3 regions of the Thermocoleostomius sinensis A174 genome follow, and region 1 is predicted to be linked to each of the others. Evidence: riboswitches for the same ligand, from Rfam matches in the RefSeq annotation. Region 1 holds a riboswitch; each other region holds the start of a gene.

Region 1 (7,394 bases):
CGGCTCAGCGACAAAACTTGGCGGCTCGGTTGCAAGTTCATGTCCAGTACGTCAATAAATGGTCTGCTTTGGCAAACCTGGCGCAAATTCCCAGCGTTGGGTGTGATTACTGTGGGCTGTTGCTTCATGCTGGAATTAGCTCGCCCACCCAACTTGCTCAAACTTCCTTACCTCGCCTGCATCGACAAATCCTCAAACTACAAGTGGCAACCATGCAGCGTCAAGACCTTTGCCCCAGCCTGGATCAAGTGTCTACCTGGATCGATGAAGCTCGGCAGCTACTTTTGCAAGGCTAAAGCCTAGTCTGGATACCAGAACATCCCCTTGATGCCTTCTGGATCGGACATGAAGCCCAAACCTCGATAAAAATCGACTACATGCGGATCGGCAAATAGCGTAATATTGCTGATGTCTTCACTACGTAGTTTCTTGATCATGTGTCGCATCAGGGCTTTCCCTAATCCTTTGCCTTGAAAATCAGGATGAACCACCACGTCCCAGATGGTGGCATTGAAGGCATGGTCAGACGTAGCACGGGAAAACCCAATCAAGCGGCGTTGGGCCCCTCGTTGCTCCCACATAGAAACCACCAAAAAACTATGTTGAATGGCTTTTTTTACTTTGCGGAGCGGACGACGTGACCAACCCACCGCATCGCATAGTTCCTCTAACTCATAGAGGTCGATGTCTCGATCGGTGCTAAAAAAAATGCGAGAATTTTCTACTACCATACCAGGAGACGCTAGCCCGTCAGCCTCCATCGATTTGGGTGCAGTAGTAGTATCAGAGGTGCTGAATAAGCTCTTCCAGAAACCCATGCGAGTGCGGTCAAGTTAGTACAGAGTCATATAGCAGTAATAGTAAGTATATCGCTGTGCTTCTGCTTCCACTGCACCTTCGGCAAAATAGATCTCAAAAAGACGAAGATTTCAAGCAGATAACAGCCGTAACGTTGCGGCTGCTAAAAATCGATCGCCGTCTGTAGCACGGCTACGTTTTGTTTTTGGGAAAGATGAAAATAGGCAACTGTGCAATCGCCGATCGATCGGGTTCCGTCCGAGGATTGATCGTGATGCGGCTCTACCATTCACGACTTGGAATTCGCCCCGCTTATGGCTTCGGGTTTGAAATCATCCACACTAGAGCTACTGAGACGCTTCAACCGTGCGTTTCCTCAGTTCTACGAGCAATTCGTCAGCAGTGAAATTCAACTACAAAATTTACGGCTAGCCTACCAGCTTTACAAATCTCGACAAGCTGTAATTGAACTCAGTTCTGAAAGCAACCGCAGCACCTTGCATTTTGCCTACCGCAATCACTCGTTTCTACTAAGCGATATTTTTGGTGTGTTGGCAGCTTACGGTCTCACCATTCATAGTCTTAGCCTGTATGGGCAAATTGATCCCCCCATGTTGGTGTTCATCAAGCTCGTAGTATCGCGCGGCGGCAAAGCCCTTCCCGACAAAACGGCTGACAATGTTTGTCGTGCCATTCGTGAAGCCCTAGCAGGGCGATTTGAAGTGGAAGAAATGCTAGCCGTTGAATTTAACCTCGATGCGGGTCTCGAACAAGTAGAAACCGAATTTTATGTCGATCCAGTGTTTCATTTGCCAGCCCTACTGATTGAGGCAGACAACCAACCAGGCTTGTTCTACAAGGTCATGTATGCGATTTGGCAAGAAGATTTGCTTGTTGTCAATGCCAATCTTCTGGTTTGGCGAGGGCGAACACGACTGATTCTTTACCTATTAGGGCCAAACGAAAGTCTCATTCCAGAATACTTGGGGCAAAAGATTGCTGAAGGAGTGCGACAACGCCTGCTCGGTCGGTTTCGATAACTAAACTAACGGTACGGCTGAGCCTGCTTTACCCTAATTGGTTCATTTTCTACCCACAAGCGATTGGGTAAGACCCGTATGGGCTGACGGGAGTGGGAGGTTCCCCACCCCTTAGCGCCAAGACGTTCATAGAGTAGGATTTAGATCAGGGTTTCATTGCTAGACCAATGCAAAGGAACCGATCGCCAACTTAACCTGAGCCTACCTGGTTGTTCGGCTAAGCGCTTTCAGACATTTGACGGAGAGGTTCTACCAGTAGCGTAATGTTACTGCGACCAATCACTCGAACCACCTCACCTGGCGACAGGGTGACATCTCGATTGCATTGGGCCGACCACCATGACCCTTGAAAGCGAACGCGACCTTTTTGGGATGGTTGAATCACAGCATCAACGATCGCTTCTCCAACGGATTGAAATCGAGAGATAGCTGTTAAAGAGGCATTTTCAGCATCCTCAAGGGCGGTTGAAACCGTGGAGTTGAAGAATTTGTTGAGCGAAGACATAACCATTGGAATTCCTCCTTGTCGTGAAACTCACTTGACTATCGCAAAACAGTTAGTGAGGAATAGATGCACTAAGTAACGCCGTAGATTCACTTAGAAAAAGCAAAAAAGCGTCACTCAAGAGGCCTGAGGACACTGAAGGAGATCAAGCTGTAAAAATGCTGACTCTTCAGTCTCCCCTCACTGCCGACGGAGTTAGCTGACGGGCTAGGGCTGAGAGGTGCCCCTTTTGAAAAGGCTAAAGCATTAAATCTCAAGGTCAGAGCGACGACGGTTAAATTCAGTTTTGTCTATCTCTCATCGCTTTATCTTTTTCAAAATTCGCCCCAAGGAATGGTTCCTCCGTTTCAGATTCATCTCTTTGTCATTTTGAATGAAGGTGGATCTGAATTAGGCTGACTAACAGATTTAAGATTGTAAGGTAGCACTCTCGTCAAAATTTCGTCAACGTTGTTGGATCATTGAATTTGCTTTGTCAATTTTGCTACGGTTGCCTTGTCACTCCAACTAAAGTTTGAGTTCGTAATATTAGCTTAAACAAAAATGCAAGTCAATGCTTACGTCTTAAGATGAGTTTTAATATTGCTGATGGAAGAGCGGCTTGAATCTTGTTTTATTTGATACGCAACGATCGCAAAAAATTGACGAGTTGCTCTGGGTGAATCCAGATGTCCTCAAGTAGAGGATTGGTGTACATGAGTTGCCGCAATGGTTCTCCTGCAAAGGGTTGACCACTAACCAGATAATGTTGAAGCGATCGCTGATGGCTGATGACCCAGTAATAGTGCCGGATGTAGGCAGGGTTGATGAACTCAATCACGATTGTCTCAGGGCGACAGAAAATGAGATTGGTTAACCCGCCTCCGTGGGGAGCCAGAATCAGCTTAGCCTGAGCAAACAGAGCGACCTGCTCGGCAAACGATCGGGTTTCTAACTGAATCGGAGTAATGTTATAGGCTTTTAGTTGGTCGATTATCGCTACTTCGTTTAACACTCGTCGGTGGTTGGCGCGGGCGCGGCTAATGTAGATCCGTTCGGGTAATTGAGTGTTGGCAGCAATTGCCTCAGCTAATGGTAAAAATTGTTGCCTTAACCAGTCCATGGCCCACGCTTCTAGCCAACCCAACGGGCCTGCGAAGGAGGGAACTAATAGACAATTAGCTTGGATAAACGGCTGGCGATCGCTTTCCACGATTTTTTCTAAAGGAATGCCCAGCGCGGCCAAGGTGTCTCGTTGAAAGGGTTGGCGGATGCTGTTTAGGAAGAATCGATTGACTTGATCGAGGGGAAAGCCGCTTTGTTGTAACAGCGCCAAACGAGGCAGAATGTCTACTATCCAGTGATAGTAGTTATGCCCTGACAAACCTGTCAGAATAGCCACGGTACCTGAAATCGGAATCGGGCGCGCTTTGGGCAATGGCAATTGCGGGGGTCTAGAGGAGTAGGGACAGCCGGGCAAGTGACCAGGATACGTGCGCGACAAATCGTTAAATAGAGAATCATCCGGTGTTGAAACCGCGATCGTGTGACACACTAGCCAGTCATTTTGCTGTGGCGTAGCCCAACTCTTGCCCTGTGGAATTGTAACGGTGAACAACGGCGAAGCTTGAATAGACGGCAGTCCACGACAGCGATGAATCCCCTGGTCTATCTGAGTTAATTGAAAAGCCTGGAACAAACGCTTGAGGCAAGGCGAACAGTTCAGTCCATGACAGACCGCAGGGATAGGGAATGGAGTGAGGGGATTGAAGTGAACCGGACAATCAATGGGTGATTGTGAAGCAACTGGTGATTGCGGAGCAACGACCCCTCTTGTGTCAGCAGCAGGACAAGTCAAGCACGATCGTATCCAATTTAAGCAGCGGTAGTCGGTGGTGGCGGCATGGGTCGTGAGCCACTCTTGAGTGGACGTATGGAACCCTGTCCAGACTGTTGAGGTGAGGTCGGGTTGGCTGGGATCAATCGCGGCTGAGAGTTGCGATTGTGGCTGAGCTTGTTTCAACGGGCACTTTGCTAAGTTGCGGTTGGGGTCGAGGCGATCGGGCTGAAGCTGTAAAGCTTGCTCGTAGTAGAGTTTGGCTTGCTGCGTTTGACCGTTGCCACCGTACCTAGCAAGTGCAGCGGCTCGATGAACGTAGACGTCTGCTAGATAACTGGCTATGACCGACGAAGCTTGTTGTTGATGGAGGGCTAAAAAAAAGCGCCCGCAGGCAATCTGCGCTTGCAGCAGTTCATCGATAGGCGAATTTCTCTGATCGGAACGATTTCTGGCTTGTTCTGTCCATTGCCAGTAGGCTTGCACATAGGGTAGCTGGGGTTGAATCACAGATCGCAGTAGTGCAAACGCCCGATCGAAATCTCCTAGTGCGAGCCACGAAAAGGCTGCTTCGGCGTAGATGTTCCAATGGGTGGGGTGCTGTTGAATTGCTTGCTGAAGATGCTCAATAGCGGCCGCATGTTGGCCTTGTTGGCGCAAAAGTTGACCTAAGCCGTGATGGGCGACTGCCAAATCTGGTTGCAGAGCAATGGCACGACGGTAGGCGACGATCGCCGCTGAAATTGTTTTTCGATCGGTGCCTTGTTGGCTCAGGCTTTGCCCCAAATTACTATAGAGAATGGCCGAATCTGGCTGTAGGGCGATCGCCTGCTGATACACCTGAATCGCAGCGTCAACCTCACCTTGTCTTGCCAATATACAGCCCAGATTGTTATAAGCCTGGACGGCGTTGGGTTCTAGCGCGATTGCCTGTTGATAGTTGGCAATGGCTCCGGCGAAATCCCCCTGTTTCTCTAACACGTACCCCAAATTGTAGTGTAATTCGTACAGAGAGAAGGGCGGCATAGGGTTAAGAAATAAAGGGAGTGTTGCTTGGCGGTTGGTTGAACAAGATCATGTGGCTCAAAGCTGGCTCAAACTACCCTCACCCACAGGAGCGTGAAGCTGACACTGGCTCTGCTTCCACAGGAGCAGGGGTTGAGGGATGAGGGGGTAAAAGTTGCAACGTGTCAAATATCCTCTTAGACAGGTTGGCGCGATCGAGTGATTTCAACGGCTACACGACCAGCGAAATCTGGAATTGGCGGGGTAAGTTTGGTGAGACGAACCCGCACTTGGGCAACCTTGGCAACTTGATCAGACGCTAACACCCGCTGCGCAATTTCTGCTGCCAGGGTTTCGATTAATTGACAGCGAATGGTGCGAATCAGCGTTTGCACCGCTTGAACGATCGCTACATAGTCATAGGTATCGTCTAGGCGATCGCTAGCGCCAGCTGGAGCCAAATCGAGCCATAGGGTGAGATCAACCTCAAACCATTGCCCCAAGGTTTGTTCTTCTGGCAATGCCCCCACATAACCATAGGCGCGAATGCCTGTGAGATTTAAAGTATCCATAAGTGACGCTGGATTTAATCCGTAAGATTGCGGTGGGTGAAGGCCTTGGCGTTGGCTCCGGTATACGTTGCGGCGATATGACCGTTGCCTACCAGTTGGTACTTATACGTGACCAACCCCTCTAATCCAACCGGTCCACGTGGCGGCATTTTTTGCGTACTAATACCTACTTCGGCTCCAAAGCCATAGCGGAAGCCATCCGCAAAGCGAGTTGAGCAGTTGTGGAAGACCCCAGCCGCGTCTACTCGGGCTGTAAAGTGACTGGCAGCCTCTGCATCTTCCGTCACAATCGCCTCTGTATGGCGAGATCCATAAGTATTGATGTGATCGATCGCCGCTTCCAGAGACTCCACGAGCTTAATTGACAGAATGAGATCGCTATATTCAGTAGCCCAGTCGCTTTCGGTCGCTGGGGTGAGTTCAGAGAAAGCGTCTCCTATTAGTTGACGGGTGGGTTCGTCGGCTCTTACTTCCACCTGTTTAGATTGGAGGGCTGGAATAATTTGTTGCAGGAATGCTGGAGCAATCTGCTTATGAACCAATAGCGTTTCGATCGTATTGCATGCAGAGGGGTATTGCGTTTTGGCATCTACCGTAATCTGCACAGCTTTTGGCACATCAGCCGCCTGATCTACATATAAGTGACAAATCCCATCGGCGTGTCCCAACACCGGAATCCGCGTATTTTCCTGCACAAACCGTACAAAAGCATTGGAACCCCTAGGAATAATCAAATCTACATATTGGTCAAGGTGCAGCAATGCCAATGTTTCCTCTCGAGTAGTGAGCAGGCGCACCAACGCAGGATCGAGACCCACTTGAGTTAAGCCCCTATGAATCGCCTCAACCAACGCTTCGCACGATCGAACGGCTTCTTTGCCACCCTTCAACATCACAGCATTTCCCGATTTAATGGCCAATGCTGCAATTTGCATCACCGCATCCGGTCGCGCTTCAAAGATGACACCCAAAACTCCCAACGGGCAGGTTATGCGCTGTAACACTAACCCGTCATCTAGCTCTCGGTGAATTTGCCGTACACCTACCGGATCGGGCAATCGTCCCACATTGCGCACCCCAGCGATCGCCGCCATCAACTTCTCAGCATCCAGTTTCAGCCGACCATAGAGCGATTTAGCCAATCCCTCTGCAAGCGCCGCCTCACAATCGGACTGATTGGCTGCCACAATCTCAGCCGACGCCGCTTCTAAAGCTGCGGCTATTGCTTCGATCGCTTGATTTCGGGTTTCAGTCGATGCGATCGCCAACTGACGTGCGGCCTCACGGGTTTCACGAGCCAACGTAGCAAGAGACGGAGTCAGAGTTTGAGAAGTCATTGGTGGTTGGGAAGTGGGGATTGGGGGTTGGGGAACTAGGAAGTAGGATTGGGGACCGGGAATCGGGGGGGGGTAGAAATACCTCTGCTATTCTCGATTACCCATCACCCATTACCCATACCCCTGTGTTGAGAGTATAGATCTCCATCCTAAAATTTTGCAGATACAAAATCCTTGAACTTTTATAGCTACAGATTCATGTCCATACCGTTGCAATTGAAGTGTTCTCTATGCTTCTTGCAACATAGTCCCAAAATATAGCGATAAAGTAGATCAGCAGGCTTTCCCTATTTGGCATGAGCGATTCCTTCGAGGGTAATC
Region 2 (7,394 bases), 2.7 Mb from region 1:
TGTTGGAACAACATCGCCAAGGCAACCATCCGCCTACTCTGCGGTTTTACACCTGGAAGCCGATCGCCCTTTCTTTAGGTCATCATCAGCGGCGCTATCCTGATGCTTGGCGAAACCTAAGCTGGCAAGGACAGCCGATCGAGTTGGTGCGGCGGCCCAGTGGCGGACGGGCAGTGTTGCATCAAGGCGAGCTTACCTATGCTGTGATCACGTCTGGCATTCCGGGGACGCGCCTGCAAGCCTATCGGCAGATTTGCCAATTTTTGATTCAGGGCTGGCGAGCGATTGGCATAGACCTGCATTACGGAGAGGCGGGGCGCGGCTATATTCACAACCCCAATTGCTTTGACACAGCCACCAGCGCGGATTTGGTGACAACAGACGGGATTAAGTTAATTGGCAGTGCCCAACTACGACGAGATACCGTCATTTTGCAGCATGGCTCCATGCAGCTTATGCCCGATCCGACTCTGTTTCGTCAGGTGTTTGGCGTAGAGATACAGCCGATCGCTCTGCCCAATCACTTGAAGCAAAATCTGCATCACCAGGTGATCCAAGCGCTACTAGATGCGGCTTGTACCTGCTTTGACATTCGGCTTGAAGCTCGACCGCTATCAGAAACCGAATGGGAGAGGATATGCTCGAGTGATTGTGTCAAGCAAGCATCTGCTTCGATCTAACTATCGATTTGCGTAACAGTAGAATGAAGGGAGCGATTGAGAAGATTTGCCGTACTTTATACCAAAAAACGTGCCAACACGTAGATTGCGGCGGCCATCAGTTGCATGATCATAACGGGAATCCCATAGTGTAAGAAGGTTTTGAAGGGGATGCGCCGACCGTGCAATTCAGAAATTCCTGCCGCTACAATATTAGACGATGCCCCAACTAATGTGCCGTTACCGCCCAGAGTTGCCCCAAACATCATGGCATAGAACAGCGGCATTACCTCGGGTGGAAAAGCTCCTTGATAGTCAGCTTGCAGAATTTCGTTACCAGCTAGGCCCACATTGACAATGTATTCTTTCAGTAATGGAACCATTGCCACCACCAGCGGAATATTGGGAATAACGCTAGACAATAACCCGACAAAAAACAGCAGCGCGATCGAGCCTAAGGCAATATTTTGACCCAACACGATCGTCAATAGACCAGACAAGCTGCTAATCACACCTGTTTTACCGAGTGCTCCAATTAACACAAACACACTCATGAAGAAGATCAACGTACTCCAGTCTACATCGCGCAAAATATTGTTGACCGTATCGATTTTGCTGTGATGGGCCAACAGCAGCGCAATGCCGGCTCCCATCAACGCGACAGCGGCCGGGGAAAGAGGAACTGGCAGTGTCTCACCAATAGCAAAGAACAAAAGCACAAAAAACATCAGCACGCCACCGGCTGCCAACACCCCTGGATGATTAATTTTGGGACGCGGCAAATGCTCTAGATCAGCAAGTTGTGTGTTCCAAATAGGGGAAAATAAGGCTGGCAGCAACAACACGATCGTCACGATCGCTACAACCCCGCCTAGGCTTAGACGCCCCAGGTAATCGAGAAAGGTGACATTTACGGCATCCCCTACAATGAAGGTGGCTGGATCGCCCACCAATGTCAAAAGTCCAGCGCTATTCGCCACAAACACCATCAAAATTAGCAATGGCACAAAATCTACGCCAATTTCTTGAGCAATGGGCGGCAACAGTGGAGCCAATAACATTACTGTGGTGGCATTGGGTAAAACGGCGCAAATCGGAGTTGTAATAGCTACGATCGCTAACAGCAGGCGTTTACCGCTGCCCTTAGCCAGCATCACCATTTGGGTTCCCAAATAATCAAAAATTTTAGTAGGTTCAAACGAGCGTACCAGCACCATGACTCCAAAAAATAGTGCCAAGGTAGCATAACTACTGCTGATATAGCCAATCGCCTCTCCTAGAGTAATCACGTTGGCAAACACTAGCAACAACGCACCCAGAAAGGCGGCAATCATCAGGTGAACCCATTCGGTCATCACCAAACCAATCACTCCAATAAAGGTGGCTGTTGCCACAATCGCTTGCCAATTTTCCACAGTCTTTCTCCACAATGGTTTGAGCAGTACAAACAATCGACAGAACAACACCCCTCGGCATGAAAGCGATTGCATCGGCGGAGTCAAGATACAACCGCACCACAGCGTTGAATTGGATAGAGCAATCAGAGCGATCAAGTCATCCTGTGCGTTGTACAGGCCGCAAGACCCGTGTTGTCCTTTCGCTCATATCCTTTGGTTGGGAAGCTGACGAGCGCACCGCATTTGATTGTGAAAATGCTGTCTCTTCAGTCCCTCTCGATGCCTACGGAGTTAGCTGACGGGCGAGGACTGAGAGGTGTCCTTCTTGGAAAGGTTAAAGTACTAAGGCTCAAGGCTAAAAGATTTGATTTATCCTTTGTCCTTCATCCTTTAAAAGATTTGCCCCGAATGTTGGTTCCTCCGCTTCAGCAGGTTCATGGATGGCTCTCAGTTAGTTCCTGCTGAATTAGGCTGACAATACAGTATTTGGTTTGATCCATCCTATCACCCGCTCTCGTGGTCGGCAATCTTCTACAATGGCAGCGAGTAGGCCGAATGAACGGACGTTGAGCGAAAAATGGCATGGCTGATCTAATTTTGTTTTGGCACCGTCGCGATTTGCGCATCTGTGACAATGTAGGGCTAGCCGCGGCTAGACAACACAGCACTAGGGTAGTGGGCGTGTTTTGCCTCGATCCTGGCATCTTAAAAGGGGATGATGTGGCAGCGGTTCGAGTGACTTATATGATGGGCAGCCTCCAAGCGCTTGCAGAAAACTATGCTCAGGTAGGCAGCCAGCTTTTGGTGTTGCAAGGATCGCCAGCCCAACAAATTCCAGCGTTGGCACAGACGTTACAAGCACAAGCGGTTTTTTGGAACAAGGATGTAGAACCCTATGCCAGAGACCGCGATCGCACGGTGGCAGATGCTCTGAAACAGGCAGGCATTGAAGTGCAAGCCTTTTGGGATCAATTACTTCACGCTCCTAGAGAAATATTAACGGGGACGGGTGCACCTTATACGGTATTCACTCCCTTTTGGCGCAATTGGCGCAGTCGGGGGAAATCGGCTCCTGCACCCAATTTAGAGAGTGCCGAGGGTTTGACGGAGGCTGAACAAGACCAAGCCAAACAGACAGGCTGCATTCCATTACCTTCGGCGAAGGACTTGGGGTTTGGGTGGGATAATGAGTTGCCCCTCTTACCTGGAACACAAGCGGCTCACGATCGCCTAGAAGAATTTTGTGACCAATCCATCGACGAATATCGAGAACGGCGGAACTTTCCGTCGGTGCGTGGTACGTCACAACTGAGCGCGGCGCTCAAATTTGGTACGATTGGCATCCGCAGTGTATGGGCAGCAACAGAAATGGCCCTGTCCGAGTGTCGTAGTGATGAAGCTCGCGATAACATTCATACCTGGCAACAAGAATTATGTTGGCGCGAATTTTATCAACATGCTATGTACTGCTTCCCAGAACTGGCGGAGGGGGCGTACCGCGATCCAATGAAGGATTTTCCCTTTATCAACAACCCAGAACACTTTCAAGCGTGGTGTGACGGTCAAACTGGGTATCCGATCGTTGATGCTGCCATGCGTCAGATGAATCAGATTGGCTGGATGCACAACCGCTGTCGGATGATTGTTGCCAGTTTTCTCACCAAAGATTTGATCACTGATTACCGTTTAGGTGAAAAGTATTTTGCACAACGGCTAATTGATTGGGATTTATCCGCTAACAACGGTGGTTGGCAATGGAGCGCTTCTAGTGGCATGGACCCAAAACCTCTGCGAATTTTTAATCCTGCTAGTCAGGCCCAAAAGTTTGATCCAGAAGGTGAATATATTCGCGAATGGGTTCCGGAATTGCGGAGTCTGGATACAGAACAATTGGTGACTGGGAAAATTTCTCAGGAGGAACGCGATCGCTGCAACTATCCTGTGCCGATTGTTGATCACAAACAACAACAGAACCGCTTCAAAGACCTGTATCAACAACAAAAAACCAAGTAATCAGTAAACCCTGCGCCATTTACCAATCCATTCACCGCCGCGAAACCGCCAGCGAGGAAACAGTAACCGCATAATTACCCAAGAAGCCAAATAAGTAGAGATCCATACAGCACCATAGTGTAGAACAAAGGTTCCTAGGTTAAAGTGGCTGCCATCAATGAATGGTAGCACGTTCAATCGGACCAAAATTGCCAGCAACACGCCCTCAGCAATGCCCGCTAGCAACTGAAATGCCCCTGGCCAGTCGTGATCCCACATAAACTTCTGCAAGAAGTTATAGAGAATGTCCCAAAGCAGCCCGAACAGAGCCACATAAAACAGCACCCAATAGTAGGATGTGCCAGGTTCTGTACCCAATAATCCTGATGCAAATTTCCAAGTTGTAATCAGTCCAATTGTAGCTAGAAGAAAGATGCGAGTTTGCCAACGGCCAAACAGTGTAGGGGTCATAGGTGTAAGGTTTTGGTGAATAGGTTTTAACGGGAAGTCGGTAATGGGTAAGCAATGATGGGTAATGGAACGAGAATTAATAATAAAAACGGAAGTGAGAGCAGACGATGCTACTTCTTGAATCGATCGATCAACAATCAACAATCAGCAATTATTAATTATCAATTACCAATTACTAACCCCTCTATGGCGATACATTCAACGCCCATTTACACCACTGCCACAGAGAACCAATGCCTTCTAAGTAGCGAATTTTAGGTGCTCTGGCAGCAGCGAGGGACTCGGCCGATCGATGGGCAGCATATTGCAATCCCAAGAAGGTATCGACAGGAGCATACGGCCCGCCCAATGTGATCACTCCTGCTGCATACATGCGTCCACGATTGTTGCGCATTTTCTTGATTTCAAAATCATTCTCAACGTGCAAGCGCATCTGTGGATTCAGGTCTAGGTTGTAGTGATCGATGAGATCGCGCAGTAGGGGATTCTCGCGTGGGTCTGACACCAACCCGGTACAGTCAATCACAAAATCAGCTTCGATGCGTTCGACCCCTTCATAGCCGCGACTCTTAATATAGGTAACAGGTTGCCCTTTCTCGTTTTGGTCTACTTTGTCAACCTGACCAAACTTGATGGTGTACCACCCTTCTTTTAAGCCTTCTTTGACGGTTTTGCGCCAATTTCCTCGGCTAGCGGTGGTCGTGCCACCCCAAGCTTCCAGTAACTCTCGTCGCCGCAATGGATCGGCTGATTCCAGCTTAGCCCGCATGTCTCCGCCCCAGGTTCCTTTGGGCCAGTTAAAGGGTTGAAATTCCCAGTGATTTTCCACAAACCGCTTGGCAAAGCCAAACCGATTACCAGATTTTGGCGTGCGGCTGAGATGAATGACCGAAATACGCGGATTCTCTTTACGCGCCTTATAAAGCCGATCCATTACCTGTGAACCAACAATACCAAAACCGCGTACAACCACAGTTCCACCAAATTTCTCTAGATGTTCGTATACATGATCATGGGGTTCATAACCATGTACTACGGTTTTTACATCTCCCGTTCGCTGCCGATATTCTTGTAAATCATTCAAGAGTTTAATAGCAGGATACCCCGTAGAAAGATGAATGTACTTGGCAATCAAAAATCGGTAATCAGACGATAGCAATTGAGGTGAGCCGGCAATGGGCGGTTTGGTCGCAGAATAGGCAATCACATAGCGTCCATCTTCGGTTTTGCGAATGCTGCGAACGCTGCCATATTGCACGACTCGATCCCAGCCAATTCGCTCGGCTTCGCGATCCATCGAGGTAAAAACATTGTCGGCGATCGGCGTATAGGTATCGGCAAACGCTGGTTCAGCAAATACTTGCCACAGATGGGAAAGAGCCGACGGAAACCGTGCTGAAAACACTTCTCGCCATGCCTCCCGCAGCGCATAGCCTGGCCAACCCCAGACGTTATCAGGACAGGAATCCGAACCCGATCGAATGCGCTTATAGCGAGGAATTTGGCAATTGCGCAGCAGCGCTTCATAGCGAGCATAGGGCTTTTCGGGACGCAACGTTAAGACTCGAATTTGATCAGATCGCACTCCGCAAATGCGAATCATATCTACCCAAACAAATGAACCCATGCCGCCACCGATCGCCGCATAATCAATTTCTTCGACTGGATAGCCTGTTGCATGAAGGGCATTGATCGACACATGCTCTGCTGCAAACACATCCGCTGGCGGAAATGGGCGGCGTGTAATACCAGGGGGACGGGTGGGGCGAACGGGCTGGGACTCCAGTTGATCGGTTTCTGGATCAAAAATTAACGTCGAGGAACTGAGGTTGGCGCTAACTGGTGGTTCTGCGGGCGCACCCGTTGAGCGTATTGCATCTTCGAGTTCATCGGCTGAAACAATGTCTGTTTGAGGACTGAAAACGATCGTCGATGAGGAACTCAACCGGGTTGCATTGGGGTCTTCGGCTTCCAGCATTTGGACTGTGATGTGATACGTGCCAATCCGAATCGTATCTCCCGGGTGTAAGGGGCGTCGTTCTCCCACAATTCGTTCATTATTGAGAACCGTCCCGTTGGTGCTGCGATCTTCCAAAATGGCTTGACCCGCTACTTCAAAGATCAATGCGTGATATCGCGAAATCTCATGATTTGTATCTAACAAAACGATGTGATGCACGGGTTGATCATCGAGAATGCGCGGCAGTTGTGCCAATTCACGCCCAAAGGCGATCGGCAACGGAGAAACTCGCTGCTGGGGTTCTTCGGTAACTGGATCATCCCAAGTCAGTTGCAGTTGCATAAACCCAAATCTCCTGTTATCAAGTACGAATGAACCAGAAAAAACTAATCAATGCTGGTTCTATTGGCTGTTAGTGGATGCAATCAGTAAACCCGATTGAAACCTAGGGATACCTCTGTTTGCCTACTTGCTCGAACGATCGCTTCCATCAAACTATGCAGCCATTGGTGATGCAGATGCTTGAAAAATGAATACGGAGGTGAATCCTACACAATTCCTGCCTTAGGCAAGGAAGTAGCTAACTAGTTGCTCATTGTCTCCGCACTAGCCTCCGTGGTTTAACCAACCGTTTAACCAACTATGTATTCTAAAAACTGCGCTCTTGAAAACTGGCTATCACTGATCGCTCGAGTTTGTCAAATAATTGACACTTGAAGCGTTACAATTCGATGCTTTTATTTACCATGTAGCCTCGTAGCCTCACACCTCAGCTACCGGATAAACGAGTGTTGCTCCTTGCATGACGTAGCCACAAATGTCGCAGTTTAATTTGTCATAGGTCAGCGGGTGATAGTGCGGAGTTCTGGGATTGCCGCATACTCGTTGATAGATAGGCACGGCAGGTGGTTCAAC
Region 3 (7,394 bases), 2.5 Mb from region 1:
CCGAGTGGCTGGCAAACGCTGTATGGCTATTTGGTAGAACAAAAGCGCTACCCCGTCGAATTAGTAGAGCAAGCCGGGCTGATTATTCCGCGTCAGGGGGAACGGGGCTACTACGATCGGTTTCGCCATCGCTTGATGATTCCAATTCACGATTTGCAGGGGCGGGTAATTGGGTTTGGTGGTCGTGCCCTAGGAGATGAACAGCCCAAGTATCTCAACTCGCCCGAAACTGAATTGTTTGATAAGGGCAAAACCCTGTTTGCCCTTGATAAGGCCCGAACGACGATCGCTAAGCAAGATCAGGCAATCGTGGTAGAGGGATATTTCGATGTCATTGCACTGCATACAGCTGGAATTACTAATGCAGTGGCCTCGTTGGGAACCGCTCTCAGTTTGGCGCAGGTTCGGCAACTGTTGCGCTACACCGAATCGAAACAGGTGGTGCTGAACTTTGATGCTGATGCAGCCGGTACAAAAGCGGCGGAACGGGCGATTGGTGAAGTAGCCGATCTTGCTTATAAAGGTGAAGTGCAACTACGCGTACTGAATATTCCGGATGGTAAAGACCCCGACGAGTTCCTCAAAATCCACACGCCCGACGAATATCAAGCTCTGATTGAGCAAGCACCCCTATGGCTAGATTGGCAAATTCAACAGACCTTGTTTAAGGCAGACCTCAGCCAAGCCGATCAGTTTCAACAGGCAACGCAGGAGATTGTGCAACTATTAGGACAATTACCGAACGCCACTCTGCGTACCCACTATATTCACACCTGTGCCGAATTGCTAAGTCAGGGCAATGCTCGGTTAACTGTGCAGCTTGAATCTGACTTGCGCACTCAGGTACGCGGACAGCGATGGCATGGCCGATCGCAAAAATGGCAGCGACCTGGCGATCGATCGCTGTTAGAGGAATCAGAAGCGCAACTGCTGCGGCTCTATTTACACCTGCCTGAGACGCGATTGTTAATTCGCGAATCCCTAGAGGAGCGTGATCTAGACTTTAGCTTAAGCCACCACCGCTTTTTGTGGCAGCAGATCTTGTACCTTGAGGAGTCAAGGATTGGCAATCAGAGACTAGAAGTGGCTCTAAATTCCCAATCCCCAACCCCTAGCCCCCAACCCCTCGATTTAATTTCTCAACTGCAAGATCACTGTGCCGAGTTTCCCGATAAGGCTGCATTCGTCTATGAATTATTTCAACTCGATGAAAAAACTAGACGCGACATTGTGCGGGCCCCATTGGTGATTCGAGCCTCGATCGCCAGTATCGAACGGGTCATGTGCGAAAAACGGCGGCGACATTTTCTCGACCTTTGGAAACAGACCGATTGCCGTGAAAACGCGGAACTGTCTCTGTACTATCAACAACAAATCTATGCTGAAAATCAACGGATTGCTGAACTAGATCAACAACAGCGCCAGACTACTTTAGAAGATATTGCCCAACTGCCGTGGGCCGGAGAGTATTATGCTACATTAAGATCTTCTAATGAATAGCATTAGTATTCTCTGATGAGTCTGCCATAAGAATGATTGACAACCTTGTTTTACAGCGTTTAAAGTGTATAGAAATCAACTTGTCAGCCTAATCCGGCACTAGTCCTAGTCATCAAAGCTAGATGTAATGAACAGACTATCCGGAGCGGAGGAACCACTCTTTTTGGGGCGAATCTTGAGAAGGCTAAAGGTGAAGGATATGCAAGATTGAGTTTAACTCTTACTGCTTTAACCTTCAGGCTTGATACTTTAACCTTCTTCAGAAGGACACCTCTCAGTCCTAGCCCGTCAGCTAACTCCGTCGGCATTGAGAGGAGACTGAAGATATCACAGCATTTTTATAGCTTGATGGCCTTCAGTGTCCTCTGATCTGGTAGAGTGACGCTTTTTGCACCTGGTTCTGCCAGGGGGTGTTGCTCTGTGCGTAACCACTTCAACCCATAGGAGGGCTTGATGCTGCTGCAATTCAATATTCAGGCGATCGTCCTGATGACACATGCTGTTTGGCGTCGATCGCTCAAACCGGCTTTAGTTAGAGATGCGGTGCTGTTTCCGCTACTGGGAGTGGCTGGTGTACTTCTCATCTGGTGGATTGCCACATGGTTTTCAAACTTGCTGCCGACTCCGTGGGAAGCGCTGACGGCAAATTTAGATTTTATTTTGCACCCCTTTTACCGCCGTGGGCCGGGGGATTTAGGGATTGGTTGGTTGCTGCTGGCAAGTTTGCGGCGGGTGTTTTTGGGGTTTCTGTTGGGGTCACTGGTGGCTATTCCGATCGGGCTACTCATTGGTATGTCTAGGAAAGCGATGCTCGCCATTAACCCAATTATTCAAATTTTTAGACCTGTATCGCCTGTGGCTTGGTTGCCAGTCGCGTTGGCAATTTTTAACTTGGCAAACCCGTCTGCGATTTTCGTCATTTTCATTACGTCGCTGTGGCCCACAATTATCAATACCGCATTGGGGGTCTCCAGTGTTTCTAAAGACTACTTAGACGTAGCGCGAGTGTTGGAAATGCCCCGGTGGCGACAAATCACCAAGATTATCTTGCCAGCCAGTCTGCCCTATATCTTCACCGGACTGCGTATCAGTTTGGGGATTGCCTGGCTGGTGATTGTAGCGGTGGAAATGTTGACGGGGGGAATTGGTATTGGATTTTTCGTCTGGGACGAGTGGAGTCGCTTGAACTTGAATTCTGTCTTCCTAGCCATTTTGGTGATTGGGGGCACGGGGTTGGTTCTGGATTTTCTCATCGGCAAGCTGCAAGAACTGGTGACGCATCGATCGGCCAAGGTCAGACAAGCTTGATGTCCTGCACTATGGCGGTTCAAAGCATAGGAATTTGACTAAGTTTTCAATATTTCATAACTAGACTGATGCGTCCTTCACGCCATCAAACAGTTACTCATGCATCACAACAACGCTACAAGAGGTATCCATGAGTTTCATCAATCGACGATCGCTCCTCTATGGGTTAGGTGGATTTACAGCGGCCTCTGCGCTGGCAGCGTGCGGCGTCACGGGTGGACGGCAAACCCAGAATTCACTCGTGTCACAAGCTGCTTTGGCGATCGAACCCGTTATAGATCCCAGCACTTTGGAAAAACCGAATTTGACTGTCGGCTTCGTTCCTGTGAATGATTGTGCTCCGTTTGCCATTGCCTACGAGAAAGGCTTTTTTCGCAAGTATGGCTTGAATGTCAGGCTGAGCCGTGAGGCTAGTTGGGCTACGTCCCGCGATGGTGTGATTTTTGGTCGCCTCGATGCCTCTCCTGTGGTATCTGGAGCCGTGACCAACGCCCGAATTGGAGCCGAGGGGGCACGCCATGCGCCAATGTCTGCTGCCATGACCATTCACCGCCATGGCAACGCCATGACCATGAACCGGGCTATGTGGGAAGCGGGAGTCCGCCCGCTGTACGAATACAATGGCGACATTGAGCAGTTTGGGCAAGATTTTCGCCGCTACTTTGAAGGACTGCCGCCAGAGCGCCGGGTATGGGCAGTGGTGCTTAGTTCCGCCATCTACGAGTATTTTGTGCGTTATCTAGCGGCAGCCGTAGGGGTTGATCCGATCGAAGCCTTTCGCATCATCATCTTTCCGCCACCGCAAATGGTCAGCAATATGCGCATCGGCAATATGCAAGCGTATATGGTGGCGGAACCTTGGAACACACGCGCCATCACGGGCAACGAAGGGATCGGCTTTACCTTTGCTCAAGGCAAGGAGATTTGGCGCGGACACCCCGATCGCGTTTTGGCGGTGATGGAAGATTTTATTGACCAAAATCCTAAAACCTATCGATCGCTAGTCAAAGCTCTGATCGAAGCTTGTCAATATTGCAGCGACCCGGCCAACCGCGAAGAGGTGGCCAAAATCATCACAGCACGATCGTTCACCGGAGCCAAACCCAGAACCTGCCAAACACCCACCCCAATTACCCCTGACAACATTGGCTCATTGCCCGACTGCGTTACCAAATTCACTGGCCCGGCCCTAATTGGCAACTATAACTATGGTGGCTTTGACGACAAGCCACGGGTACGTCAATCCAACGATACTACGATATTTTTCAACATGCCCTCGGACATTGCTACCATACCGGGCGATCATTCCACTTTCCTTTGGCAGTCGCAATCGCTATGGCTGATGACGCAGGCGACTCGCTGGGGGCAAATTTCAGAGTTTCCTAAAGACGCTGAGGAAAAAGCACGCCGCGCTTGGCGCACTGATCTCTATCGCGAAATTGCTACAGAAATGGGAATTGCCTGTCCAGCCGACGACTACAAAGTAGAACCTGCGGAAGCTTTCATCGATCGCAATGCCTTTGACCCCAGCGATCCAGTGCGTTACCTCAATAGCTTCAACATTCGAGCCAACGCCCCTACGCGCCTATTCATGTCATCTTAAATTTTTTCCTTTTGCTTTCCCCTGTCATCCCTCATCCTCTCATCCTTTAGCAACGGAGTTGACTATGGTTAAACCAACGTTTTTCTATGCGGCTAACGAAAGCCCCTATCCTACTCAATCGGCGACGGCGACGGTTGAATTTTTGGTAGTTGAAAATCTTGTCAAAGCGTTTAAGCGACCAGATGGTGGGCACTCAGTTGTTTTGGATGGTATTGATTTGACGATCGGTCCGGATGAATATATTTCAGTGATTGGGCATTCAGGTTGCGGGAAGTCAACCTTACTGAAAATTATTGGCGGCCTAGAAAAGGCAACCTCTGGCTCTGTGCGTCTAGAGGGACGCGAAATTTATAAACCAGGATCTGAGCGCATGATGGTATTTCAGCAGTATGCCCTGCTACCCTGGTTAACAGTACGGGAAAACATTCGCCTGGCAGTGGACGAAGTTTTAAATCATGCTTCTGCTGCTGAAAAAAAACAGATTGTCAATGAGCACATTGCTATGGTAAATCTCACGGCGGCTGCCGATAAATATCCTGATGAACTATCGGGTGGTATGAAGCAGCGGGTGGGCATTGCCAGGGCATTAGCTACTCGTCCGAAACTCCTGTTGATGGATGAACCGTTCGGAGCATTGGATGCGCTAACGCGAGGAAAATTGCAACGACAAGTGCTAGATATTTGGGAAAGTCATCGTCAAGCCGTGATGATGATTACGCATGATGTGGATGAGGCGCTGTACATGTCCGATCGCATTATTCTCATGACCAATGGACCGTCTGCAACCATTGGGGAAATTTTGGAAGTTCCGTTTCCTCACCCTCGTAATATTCAAGAACTGCGTGAGTTGCCCGAATACTATGAACTGCGCAACCATGCCTTGAATTTTCTCGATCGTCACTTTGCTCAAGAAGACTAATGGCTCACAGGTTTCTCATAGAACTGCGGTAGAGTTGGGGCTGTGTGTTCAAGTCCGACATGAGAAATCCGGAATGGGAAGTCGGGAATCAGGAATCGGGAACAGGAAGTAGACAAGCGATAGGTGATAGAGAGTCATTGTTAGCTCTCTTGCGATTATCCATCACCCATCACCCATTACCACCTCCCAATTCCTAACCCCTACCTTCCAACTATTTGTTTCTTCGCTCCTACACACACAAGAGAGTTCAAGCTATGAATGTTAAAACCGCTTTGGCTCGGTTACACAGCACGCTAGATCTCGACGATCGTATGGATCAACTGTTGCTGCTGCCACGATTGACACAACCCACTAGTCCAACAACCGATCTGCCGTCTGCCTCGGTGGTGGTGGGGTATGATGGCTCGCCCCGCAGTCAAGTCGCGCTTGACTTGGCCTTCTGTGTGGCCCATCAAATGCAACTAGCGACTCGGCAACAGGCAATGATTCATGTTGTCTATGTGATTGATTGCTTGACAGCTTCCAAAGCTTCGCACAAGCGGCGGGTGACGAAGCGCAGCGCAGATTCTGCTCGTTTAGGTGGAAAATCAAAACCTAGCCCCGTGACGACTGCCGATCGAGGTTCTGCGGCCCTACCACATTGCCAATCGACCGGTCGCAGCCTTGAAGAAATCGATCGTGTCCTCTGGCAGGCCCGCTGTTTGGCAGAAGAATGGCGTGGCTCTTTTACAACGCACTTGCGCTTTGGCGATCTGGCAACTGAACTAGAAGCCTTTGTAGTTGAGGAAAGAGCAGCGTTGCTATTCCTGGGTTGCTACTCGGCAAGCCATCCACTGGTGCAAAAGCTAAAGTTTACGCTTCCTTGCCCTGTGGTCGGAATCCCGGCTTCCACGTCTAGAAGCTAGTTTGTTGAAAAATATTAGAGTTGATTAGAGTTGACCGAGGTTTAGTCGCAGGGGCGATTATTCGATCGCCCTTGCTTTCTCATTTCAACTTAATAGCACTCCAACGTCTCGCGAGTTGCCCGTCCGGTGACTGGATTTACCCCCTTAGCCACACCACAGAGCAAATCTTGCATATCTTGCCGCAAGAGTACATCGGTGAAATCTGCACCATCAATGGTGGCACCGTTGAACTTGGTGTTGAACGCAAATGCTCCTTCTAACACGGCATTGGTCAAATTAGCATTCACCATTCGAGCCGCATCTAGCGTGGCATTGCGCAGATCTGCCCCTTCCAAATTCGCTGCCTCTAAATTCGCTCCAAAGAAGCTCACTCCTTGCAGATTCGTACCACTCAAATTGGCTCCGCGCAGATTGGCCTTTGTGAAGCTAGAGTCGGTGAGGTCTCGTCCGGAAAAGTCAGCCTCCACCAAAAATTCTTTGTTGTAATTGTCGGCAAGGGCGATCGGAGCTACCACAAAGCTCAAACTTGCGATCGACAAACTCAGCAGCAAACAAATAAGACAGTTTGCAAAACTTGTGACGGAAGCCTGAACGAGCGCGAACGCCAGAACGGAATGCCTTCTTAATTCAACGGGGGCAGCAATCCAGTACCAAAACAGGAGGGGTAGACGATGAACCATACTGAGCTAAATCAACGCAACTCGTAACGATAAGATTCAACGCAATGATGTCTATTCTGATACTACTACTTGACTGTCTTTTGATGGCATTTCTGTGACTATTCCGCCACCGTCCGCGCCTCAACCCCGATCGCCGCGCTCATCCTCAACCCAATCAACCAAAGCCTCTACCCGTGAGACAGGACTATGGGCAGAAGCCCTTGTGGCGCAATGGCTTAAACAACAAGGTTGGAAAATTTTGCAGCAGCGCTGGCACTGTCGGTGGGGAGAGTTAGATCTGGTGGCCCATCAACCCCATCGTCAAGCAAATGAAGCCACGATCGCCTTTGTGGAAGTGAAGGCCCGCAGCAGCAAAAGTTGGGATCTCAACGGGCGATCGGCCATTACAAAGCAAAAGCAGTCCAAACTTGGAAAGGCGGCGGCTCTGTTTTTGGCAGAGCATCCCCCGCTGATGCATCTTCCCTGCCGCTTTGATGTGG

The links. A riboswitch is a leader RNA that binds a small molecule or an ion and turns the genes downstream of it on or off. The one in region 1 is predicted to bind cyclic di-AMP.
Region 2: linked by a shared signal. The riboswitch ahead of OXH18_RS19635 (ArsB/NhaD family transporter) and the one ahead of OXH18_RS06345 (NfeD family protein) in region 1 are both predicted to bind cyclic di-AMP.
Region 3: linked by a shared signal. The riboswitch ahead of ntrB (nitrate ABC transporter permease) and the one ahead of OXH18_RS06345 (NfeD family protein) in region 1 are both predicted to bind cyclic di-AMP.

What each region holds. Positions count from the first base shown of each region.
Region 1 covers NZ_CP113797.1:1,458,136-1,465,529, forward strand. The annotation lists gene OXH18_RS06325 (DUF4332 domain-containing protein) at 1-296, shown strand, start outside; gene OXH18_RS06330 (GNAT family N-acetyltransferase) at 300-818, opposite strand; gene OXH18_RS06335 (hypothetical protein) at 962-1,087, opposite strand; gene OXH18_RS06340 (hypothetical protein) at 1,113-1,838, shown strand; gene OXH18_RS06345 (NfeD family protein) at 2,056-2,349, opposite strand; cyclic di-AMP (ydaO/yuaA leader) riboswitch at 2,513-2,720, opposite strand; gene OXH18_RS06350 (tetratricopeptide repeat protein) at 2,957-5,185, opposite strand; gene folB (dihydroneopterin aldolase) at 5,362-5,736, opposite strand; gene OXH18_RS06360 (glutamate-5-semialdehyde dehydrogenase) at 5,751-7,073, opposite strand; gene OXH18_RS06365 (DUF2232 domain-containing protein) at 7,370-7,394, shown strand, end outside.
Region 2 covers NZ_CP113797.1:4,546,896-4,554,289, forward strand. The annotation lists gene OXH18_RS19630 (lipoate--protein ligase family protein) at 1-680, shown strand, start outside; gene OXH18_RS19635 (ArsB/NhaD family transporter) at 737-2,074, opposite strand; cyclic di-AMP (ydaO/yuaA leader) riboswitch at 2,323-2,497, opposite strand; gene OXH18_RS19640 (cryptochrome/photolyase family protein) at 2,639-4,069, shown strand; gene OXH18_RS19645 (hypothetical protein) at 4,070-4,519, opposite strand; gene OXH18_RS19650 (FHA domain-containing protein) at 4,704-6,821, opposite strand; gene OXH18_RS19655 (FHA domain-containing protein) at 7,242-7,394, opposite strand, start outside.
Region 3 covers NZ_CP113797.1:4,744,646-4,752,039, reverse strand. The annotation lists gene dnaG (DNA primase) at 1-1,500, shown strand, start outside; cyclic di-AMP (ydaO/yuaA leader) riboswitch at 1,607-1,822, shown strand; gene ntrB (nitrate ABC transporter permease) at 1,954-2,808, shown strand; gene OXH18_RS20460 (CmpA/NrtA family ABC transporter substrate-binding protein) at 2,939-4,411, shown strand; gene OXH18_RS20455 (ABC transporter ATP-binding protein) at 4,476-5,330, shown strand; gene OXH18_RS20450 (universal stress protein) at 5,585-6,235, shown strand; gene OXH18_RS20445 (pentapeptide repeat-containing protein) at 6,325-6,915, opposite strand; gene OXH18_RS20440 (YraN family protein) at 7,010-7,394, shown strand, end outside.